4 regions of the Paenibacillus sp. B-A-8 genome follow, and region 1 is predicted to be linked to each of the others. Evidence: riboswitches for the same ligand, from Rfam matches in the RefSeq annotation. Region 1 holds a riboswitch; each other region holds the start of a gene.
The links. Region 1 has a riboswitch for cobalamin ahead of ACN6MV_RS04765 (DUF4430 domain-containing protein). Riboswitches for the same ligand answer to the same signal wherever they lie in the genome.
Positions count from the first base shown of each region.

Region 2: it holds a riboswitch for cobalamin, as region 1 does, so the genes downstream of both, metE (5-methyltetrahydropteroyltriglutamate--homocysteine S-methyltransferase) here and ACN6MV_RS04765 (DUF4430 domain-containing protein) in region 1, are expected to answer to the same signal.
Region 3: it holds a riboswitch for cobalamin, as region 1 does, so the genes downstream of both, ACN6MV_RS02390 (anaerobic ribonucleoside triphosphate reductase) here and ACN6MV_RS04765 (DUF4430 domain-containing protein) in region 1, are expected to answer to the same signal.
Region 4: it holds a riboswitch for cobalamin, as region 1 does, so the genes downstream of both, ACN6MV_RS04160 (S-layer homology domain-containing protein) here and ACN6MV_RS04765 (DUF4430 domain-containing protein) in region 1, are expected to answer to the same signal.

Region 1 is NZ_CP183882.1:1,067,958-1,070,161, reverse strand. Features, by position in the region: gene ACN6MV_RS04765 (DUF4430 domain-containing protein) at 1-974, opposite strand, end outside; cobalamin riboswitch at 1,150-1,351, opposite strand; gene ACN6MV_RS04760 (hypothetical protein) at 1,473-2,204, opposite strand, start outside.
Region 2 is NZ_CP183882.1:5,002,516-5,004,719, forward strand. Features, by position in the region: gene metE (5-methyltetrahydropteroyltriglutamate--homocysteine S-methyltransferase) at 1-1,020, opposite strand, end outside; cobalamin riboswitch at 1,151-1,357, opposite strand; gene ACN6MV_RS22670 (undecaprenyl-diphosphate phosphatase) at 1,550-2,204, opposite strand, start outside.
Region 3 is NZ_CP183882.1:529,477-531,680, forward strand. Features, by position in the region: gene ACN6MV_RS02390 (anaerobic ribonucleoside triphosphate reductase) at 1-1,246, opposite strand, end outside; cobalamin riboswitch at 1,463-1,697, opposite strand; gene ACN6MV_RS02395 (MTH1187 family thiamine-binding protein) at 2,068-2,204, shown strand, end outside.
Region 4 is NZ_CP183882.1:927,653-929,856, reverse strand. Features, by position in the region: gene ACN6MV_RS04160 (S-layer homology domain-containing protein) at 1-978, opposite strand, end outside; cobalamin riboswitch at 1,142-1,343, opposite strand; gene ACN6MV_RS04155 (hypothetical protein) at 1,435-2,013, opposite strand.

The sequences.
Region 1 (2,204 bases):
CCTTTATGGAGTAGATTGTAAGCTACAAGCGCCTGAAGGCCCTGTTCTGTAGCCAGAATATTGCTGCTTCCGCCACGGCTATGAGCGAAGCTGCCGTCAGCGAGACGGTAGCTCAGTAGATTACCGATCAAACTCACTTTATTCTTGGTATATTCTAACCCACTTGGATCTACACCAAAGGATGTGAGACCTAGAATAGCTTGTGCTGCACTTTCAGCACTATCTCCGTAACCTCCATGGCTATCCTGAGCTTTGGATAACCAAGATACGGCTTGTAGTCCTGCTGTGTAAGCTTCCGGATTACTCTTATGTGCCGATAGAGCGGTCAAAGCTATTGCTGTCATATCGGGCTCACTGGCGCCTGTAGTTAAGGCAAAGCCACCGTCTTGATTTTGCTTGGAAAGAATCTCAGCAAGAAGCTTATCCGTTGTCCATTTAGCATCTTTAGGAATATTATATTTCCCTGAGTCCAGTGCGAGCAAAGCATAAACCGGATTATTAAGCGTCTGTCCACTGATTTTGTCATGATTATAGATCTTCTCTATTAAGTTATAGCCAGGACTTGTTCCGCTTCCAGCAAAGCTGGTAGGATCGGCTCCTATTGCTCTTACTGCGAGTACGATTCTCGCGTAATCCGTTACGCTCGCGAAATTCCCCTCTGCATCTTTCACCTTTTTCTCAAGAGCTGCTCGATAACTTACTGGCAGCTTGTATCCCGCTTGAGCCAGTCCAATCGCTTGCCAATCCGACTGCACGCCACCCTTTAAAATAAATTCCGCAGCCGTATAGGTCGCATCCGCAACATTAATCCGTTCTACATTAGCAGCAGAATCGCCAGATGCTTCCTGCCCGGAGCTAACGCCCGCCTCCGCAAAGATGGTTCCTGCCGGAGCAAGAGATGTTCCAAGAATCGATATGACCATGAATACGGCCAGTCCAAGTACAAAAAACCTGGAGGAGAATATTTTCTTCATTGTTCAGCCTCTTTCTTTAAAGGAATGGATACTACACAAAATAAGAGCGCACAACATAAAGACCGCCCCTATGAAGGGCGGCCCGGGAAGATAACAAATCGAGGCTGGGGCGCGTGAACCTCTACGACCACACAGTCTATCTGTATATGTTCCACATTCTTACCCCACGAAGAATAGAAACGCTCACGAAAAAGGCAGGTCTCCTGGCTAATGCTTCATTGCCGCTCTTCACCTTCCCGTCCTAACTGCTGACAGTGGTTCATAGAAGAGACGCTCCGCATTTACAGTGGCGGGACCGCGCCGGAATTTTACACCGGACTTCCCTTTTAAGCAGACTCTGATTTAGGGGAGTCTGCACCTTTTCCAATATGTATTATCTTATTTTCATAATCATATCTATTAATACACAGCATGTCTATAGAAAAGCTTTGTATGAGCAACAAAAAAAGAACAGCAGAACCAAACCTTTCGGTATCGTCCTGCTGATCAGAAATTACTTTATTCGGCTGTTCCTTCCGGACTTGCAGTCGCTGAAGGTTCAGCACTTGAGTTAACACCCGTTGTATCCTTTGGAGCGGGATCTACGATCAACGTAAATCTACCAGCCTTGATCATGCTATGATCGACGATTGTCGCACCCGGCTCCATAGTAACCTCCACCTGATAGGAAGGTTGCTCACCTTCTGTAATAGCTGTCGCGGACGGCACAACTGTGCTGCCCTCTGCATCAGAGGAAGGTGTAGGAGATGGAGAGGCCTCGTCTGCAGTATTAGTAGCATCTACGCCTTCCGCCGTCCCCGCAGTCGTATCAGCGGCGTTCGTATCGCCAGATAAGTCTCCATCCGTTGACGGCACTGAACAAGTCCCAGTGCTAGCAGCAACCTTAAAGCTCTTATCCACTACATCGGATGAAGTCATTAAACTAATCTCCGTCGGATTAAATTGCACACAATCATCCGCGTTGGCAAACGTGAACACCAATACACTGCTTCCTTTATCTCCTTCGGTACCTAGATCCTTCAGGTATACGGAAGCCGGAGGAAGCATACTGCCTGCACTCTGAACAGGTGTCGGTGCAGGGGTTGTCCCAGGCAGGGCCGTCTTTGGATCTTCCGGACGCAGCATACTGAATACGATAATTGCGATAATCACCAGAATGCCAGTGATGGAACCGGAGATCAGGAGTCGAAATCGGCTGCGGCTGATCCAGCGCGCCAGCGGGGAAGCCAG
Region 2 (2,204 bases), 3.0 Mb from region 1:
CGGAACATGCAGCAAACTGCAAGAAGGCTGTAGAATAAGACGATCAAGTGGTACATGTACACTCAGCTTCTCGATTAGCTGCAGCTTAGCATCCAGATCCGAGCGCCAGATGTTGCGTCCGTCAATAATACCCGCTCCCAGCCACTTATCCTCAGGCCAGCCAAGGCGCTCAATCGATGCCAGATTCGTTCCGCCATCATGGACAAAATCAAGACCTAAACCTTGTACCGGAAGCTTTAACAATGCCTCCAATGGTTCAGCAGCTTCAAAGTAAGTCTGCAGAATAATATTTAATCCAGGCACGGATTCAGCAATTTCTGTGTAAATCGAGTTAAGTAATGATAGTTCTGACTCATTTATTCCTGTAACAATCGCTGGTTCATCGATTTGTACCCAGCTTACTCCTTCTTGCTTCAGTTCCTGCAATAGCTGAACGTAAACCGGAAGAAACCGAGCGGCAATCTTCGCAATATCCGCAGATGCAAAACCTTTTGACAGCTTAAGGAAGGTATAAAGGCCTAAAACCACAGGTTTCCCCTCAATTCCCGCTTGGGACTTGGCGAAACGGTATGCTTCCAGTGGTTTATTCTCCGTCAGGCGCGGCGTTTGTGCACCGATCTCTGGAACGATATAGTGATAGTTCGTGTTGAACCATTTCGTCATCTCGCAGGCGGTAGCCTCAGCGTTCCCTCTAGCCATCGCAAAATAAAGATCAAGCCCAATGTCGCCACCATCATACGCATAACGCGGAGGTACGATCCCGAACATTACAGCCGTATCCAACACATGATCGTAGAATGTAAAATCATTTACCGGAATTAACTCAATGCCTGCCTCCTGCTGAGTCTTCAAATGCTGAAGTTGAATGCCTGCCATTTCAGTACGGAACTCTTCCTCATTTATTTTACCTGCCCAGAAGGCTTCCAACGTTTTCTTCCACTCGCGGTTTTTTCCGATTCTTGGATAGCCAAGATTACTTACTTTTACTTTGTTCGTCACTTTGCAGCTCCCCTTCTCCATCTTCTTATTTTGGCTTGAAACCATAACATCCCTATAAAAAAGAGCGCCCTTCCCTAAAAAAGTCAAAGGGAAAGACGCCCATAATATACCTATGGTTCACGTCTAACACCTTCCTATCCTCCGTAGGTGAAGCAGTGCTGTTGAAACAGGCAGGTCTCCTGGCTAGCGGTGTCAGCATCCTTAGCAGTCTTCCCAGCAGTAGTAAATTGCCAGTGACGTATATTGCTATGGACTCTTCCGTTACAGTGGCGGGACCGCATCGGCTTCGAACCGAATTTCCCTATTAAGCCTACCGAATTACTAATTCCCGGCAAGCACCTGTCTCCGATATTATCAAGCTAAAACGCCTTCGGCGTCCTTTTATGGACGGTAAGCGTTTATGCGAGAGATATAAGGGTAAAGTGAACTTTTACTTTATCCTTATAATTAATAAACTGAGTGTCTTAATCTGATGTCATCATACGTGAAAGCCCCCGTCATCTGCAATAGATGACGGGGGCTTCTGTTATATCGATTCCTTATAACGGATTTAGAAAAACACGAAATATACTACAGCGGCAAGTATTATCCGGTATATAGCAAATGGTAAAAGCTTAATCCGGTTGATCAATTTCAGGAAGAATCGCATCGATAACAGCGCAAATACAAAAGCACTGATAAAGCCTGCAATGAAGAACGGCAGGGCATCGATGGTGAAATATTGCCAATTCTTCATCAGTGAGAGGAGACTGGCCCCTGCCATGATTGGAACAGCCATAATAAATGTGAAATCAGCAGCAGCACGATGACTCATACCAAGAAGGACACCACCGGAAATCGTCGACCCGGAACGTGAAAATCCTGGCCATAACGAGAAGCATTGGACAAGACCAACACCTAGTGCCTGCTTATATGTAATCTGATCGACACTCTCTGTTTGGATCTTCTTGGGTCCAAATAGATCCGCAATAATCATTAACACCGCACCAACTACTAGACCGATTAACACGGTAGATGTAGAGAATAAATGCTCATCAATATAATCATTAAACAGAACGCCCAGCACACCTGCCGGAACTAAACCTACAAGTACCTGTGTAAGCTTAAGATGTCCACCCTTTTCGAGCGGTGGTTGTTCCTCAGTTACAGGGTCCAACTGTTTACGACTGAAATGCTTTAAGCCCAACAGTTCAATGAACCTATTT
Region 3 (2,204 bases), 540 kb from region 1:
CGGACGCTTTAGCTTTTTGCGCGGCTTGGATGTTGAAACGATGAAGAAGTCCTTCCAGCGCAATATCCATATAATGATTTAGATCTTCATAGAAGCCAGCTTCGTCTGCGACGGTACGTCGGCCCGTTACTGTGCCGTGTGCCAGACCGAGTCGAACCAGATTCAGTGTATTAAAGGAAAGGTTGCCCTTTCCGGAGCAATGATTACGCCCAAAACGGTCACCGAGCACGCGGGTGCGGCAGCCCATTGTAGCAAATTCCGTATCAGGATCACTTGGATCATAATACTGCAAGTTGAGCGGAGCGTCCAGATTAGCGAAGTTCGGATATAGTCTGCGTGCAGAACATTCCGCTGCTTTTAGGAACAATTCATAGTTCGGATCACCTTGCTGTTGATTGACGCCTTGCTTGCATTTGAAGATTTGAATCGGGAACACAGGTGTCTCTCCGCTTCCAAGTCCGTTCATCGTTGCTGTTAGCAGGGAGCTGATCACAAGCTGACCTTCTGGTGAAGTACAAGTCCCGTAGTTAATGCTGGTAAACGGAATTTGCCCACCGGATCGGCTGGACATGGTATTCAGATTATGTACCATACTTTCAGCCGCTTGCAGGGTTTCAATTTCGGTTTCCTTTAGTGCAAAACGGAACGCTTTTGGATATAACTCCGCCAGATCGGTCCGGCTCATCGTAATCTCGCCCAAAGATTCATCAGCTTGTCCTTCTTCAAAATAATCCAGACCCTTGCGGAATAGCTTAGCGAAGGATTTGGTTACATAAGGGGCTAGATCATAGTCGAGCTTATTAGCGGATACACCGCCATATTGAGCATTTTGCTGGGATTGAAAAATGATTGCTACCAGTGACATAGCCGTCATTATGGAGTTTGGAGGACGAACACTGCCGTTGCCGGTGTTGAAGCCTTCGCGGAGAAGTTTATCAAACGGGATAAAAATACAGTTCGTCGTTCCGATCGCGTATTGATCCAGATCATGCACATAGACGACATTGTCATCAATGGCCTGCACTAGCTGCGGTGGCATCGTAAAGTTGCGGGCATACCATTTTGAATATTCACTGCCGAACTTGCTCATTTTACCGGAGAAACTCTCTCCGTTCAAATTGGCATTCTCGCGCAGTAAGTCCAAATCCCGACTGTCGATAATATCGCGCCCTAAATCAATGAGCTCTTCTAAAAGAACTTCTCGTGCATTTGTTGTACCGTTAAATTGTCTCTCCAACAACGTCATTGTATAGCTCTCCTCTCAGTCTATCGTCCTATCATTAAGAAGCCCGACCGCATAAGCGGCCGTATATTCATTCTGATCTCATAAAAAAAGCATCCCCTAGCGAGGATGGCAGAAAATGCCCGATGCGTTATGTAAATATCCACACGGATATTTGCGGTGGTCTCTCAGAAGATGACCGCATGCGGACACCGTTCCTGTTCCTCGCAGGCACTCATAGTTGGTGTCGTCGAAACAGGCAGGTCTCCTGGCTTCCGCAGGATCTCTCAGCGCCTTCCCAAGGGGTTCGTAACCCTCAGTGGCTTCTGCTGGGAGATCTGTCCGTCTTAAGCTTCTAAAAGCTTGTGAAGGACATCCGGTTACAGTGGCGGGACCGCAGCGGAATCTCACCGCACTTCCCTATTAAGCTCTAATTCAAATAAAGGATCAAAGCGCCTGTCTCCACTATATTTTGTTGTGATTAGATAAAAATAACCCAAGATGTTGTGTTTGTAAACAGTTTTTTAGAAAACCCAAGCGGGGAGCGGCTTCTTTAAAAGTACTCCACAAATGATCCACAGGCTGTCCATAAGTAATCCACAATTGATCCACAGGCAGATGGAAAATGATTCATAAATTGTCCGAAAAGATGCCACAAATAGTCCATAAATGTAGTGCAGACGACCCTAGAATTCATGTAAGAGAAAGTACTCGTGGAGAAAGCTGTATTTCGGAGTACTTGGCGGGAAAGAAGGGGCATAATAATGCGGGCATCATTTGTGGGAGAGCGGTGGAGTTGTTACAATAGATGGAGACACACTTTAAAATTCGAAGGAGGTATTCCCATGCCTATTGCTGAAGTAACCGTTATTCCGATTGGAACAGGCAGTACCAGCCTTAGCAGTTATGTTGCGGATATGCAGCGAGTGCTGCAGACGGTAGAAGGAATTACTTATGAGCTTACATCGATGGGTACAATCAT
Region 4 (2,204 bases), 140 kb from region 1:
ATCGACGTCGGCTTTGGTTACACCTAATGCCCAGCCTCCAGCATCTGCTGCACCTTTTTTAACTTCTCTATCCAAGATGTACTGAACCAGGTTTTCTCTTGTGCTTTGATAGATTACTCCCTTCTCATCAGGATCAGGGAATAATACTGGAATTTCGTAGTTATAACTATCTAGTGCAATCAGAGCAAATATGGGACCGTTGTTCCCTTGCTTCTGAATATATTGATAATCAGCGAGTGCATTTCTTAGGTCATGACCTGCAACATTCGTGATATCTTTTCCGATAGAGGTAAGGCCTAGAATCGCTCTGGAATTCTCTGTGCTTTTGTTAGCGTCGAGTTTTCCATCCTCTTTGATCATCGAACTTATTTTCGTAACTACATTGTTGTAATAGAGATTGTAATAACCGTTAGGTACTTTGTAGTTCGCACGTGCTAGAGAAAGAATCGACCATTCTCCGCTGCCTGTTCCAAATGACGGATTCTTTACGGTGTTAACGATGTAGGCCAAGCTTTTATCTAACTGTTCTTTGGCAGTGATTTTATAAGTAACCTGATAGGTTACATTATCTGCTTTGTTTCCTGCGCCATCCACAGCCGTTACTGCGATTACGTTACTACCCGGGTTAAGAGATGCTTTGTACTCACCATTAGTAGCTGACAGAACGACTTGGTTCAGCTTTACTACTGGAATAATGTCTTTGTAGACATTGTCTGTAACCACTACTTTGAAGCTTACATCTTTACTGGATACTTCCTGTTTATCTTGTATACCTTCTATCAAAATCGTAGGCTTCTCTGTATCTGGCTCTTGTACTAACGCATTAATCTGCTCTACTAGAGCTTGATCAACCTCTGTTGTTACAACTGCACTATCGGCAATTGCTTCATTCGCATGAGCCGGGATTACACTTGTAGAGAACGTCGTGATAAATACAGCTACAATGAGTAACCAAGCTAAAAACTTATTTTTCTTCATGTTTCCATAACCCTTCCCTTCTTTTCCTATGATAAAAAACAGAATAAACTTTTTAACACTACAAAAAAACCACTCAACATAACGTCAAGAGGTTTAAGATAGTGAACCGCAACATTAGCAGGCATATACTATATCAAACACCTCTCTATCGCTCGTAGAGTTTAACGGTGTATCAGAAACAGGCTGATATTCTGGCTCAAGTATCATCACCCTTGCTACCTTCCCAGTTTCCCAGTGGTACCTTGCAAGGACTCCTCTTTCACAGCGGCGGGACCGCGCGGGATTCACACCCGCTTTCCATTTAACCAATCTATGATTGTATTTCCGAAACATTCATAATTGGCACCTATTGCTAATATTAATTTTTCCATGCTTCATCATATCTAATATAGATGCTTTTGTCATGCAATATTTGTTTTTTGTATAACAAGTAGTTGGAGATAAATCTATTGAATATCAAACCATTTTAACCACAATATACTCTTTTTCTCTCAGTTCAAAACCATCCTCCAGTGACAAAGAGGCCAAATCAAAGATTCGGTCATACTTTTTATTACGTGGGTGCCCTTCCTCCTCTGCCCAGCAAGTATAAAGCTCAAACTCGGTACCAGCTACTCCGATATCTGTCATAAGTTTAAATAACTCCCGGCAACACTTGAGTGAGGCGTTATACGATCCCGGTAGAGTATCTTTTAGCTTAGGGGATACAGAGAAGCCGCCCCAATTCGGTGAAATCCGATACACAAACGGACTTCGAAAGTGCTTGCGAATCTCATCGTTCCAATACCCAAGTTCCTCTATAAAAATACCCGCTGCATCTTCTTCCGAGTCATATACAAGACAGTCCTCATCTCTTAAATGAGATAGATCTGCGATGTCATCCAAAGGAATTATGCCTTGCAGGCGCAGAGCCTCTCTTTGTTTCTTATACTCTGGTGAATTTTTCACTTCATCATATGTCTTTTCTGACAGTACACTGCCTCTTTCTCCTAACGGAAGCTCTGTAGACGAGCCTATGTAATGAAATCTGCTCACTGGTTATTCCTCCATGACTTTTGGAATCAATTCAAATCACTAATTTCCATATGAATTTACCACAAATTAGTAAGGTACTCACTACAAATGTTCTATGTTAGGGTATTTGGTAAGCGTTTACAACAAAAAAATGGAGGTGCCAGTGTTCATCTACGTACCAAAGTGCTTGAGGAAAGGTCAGGTTTAAGCAT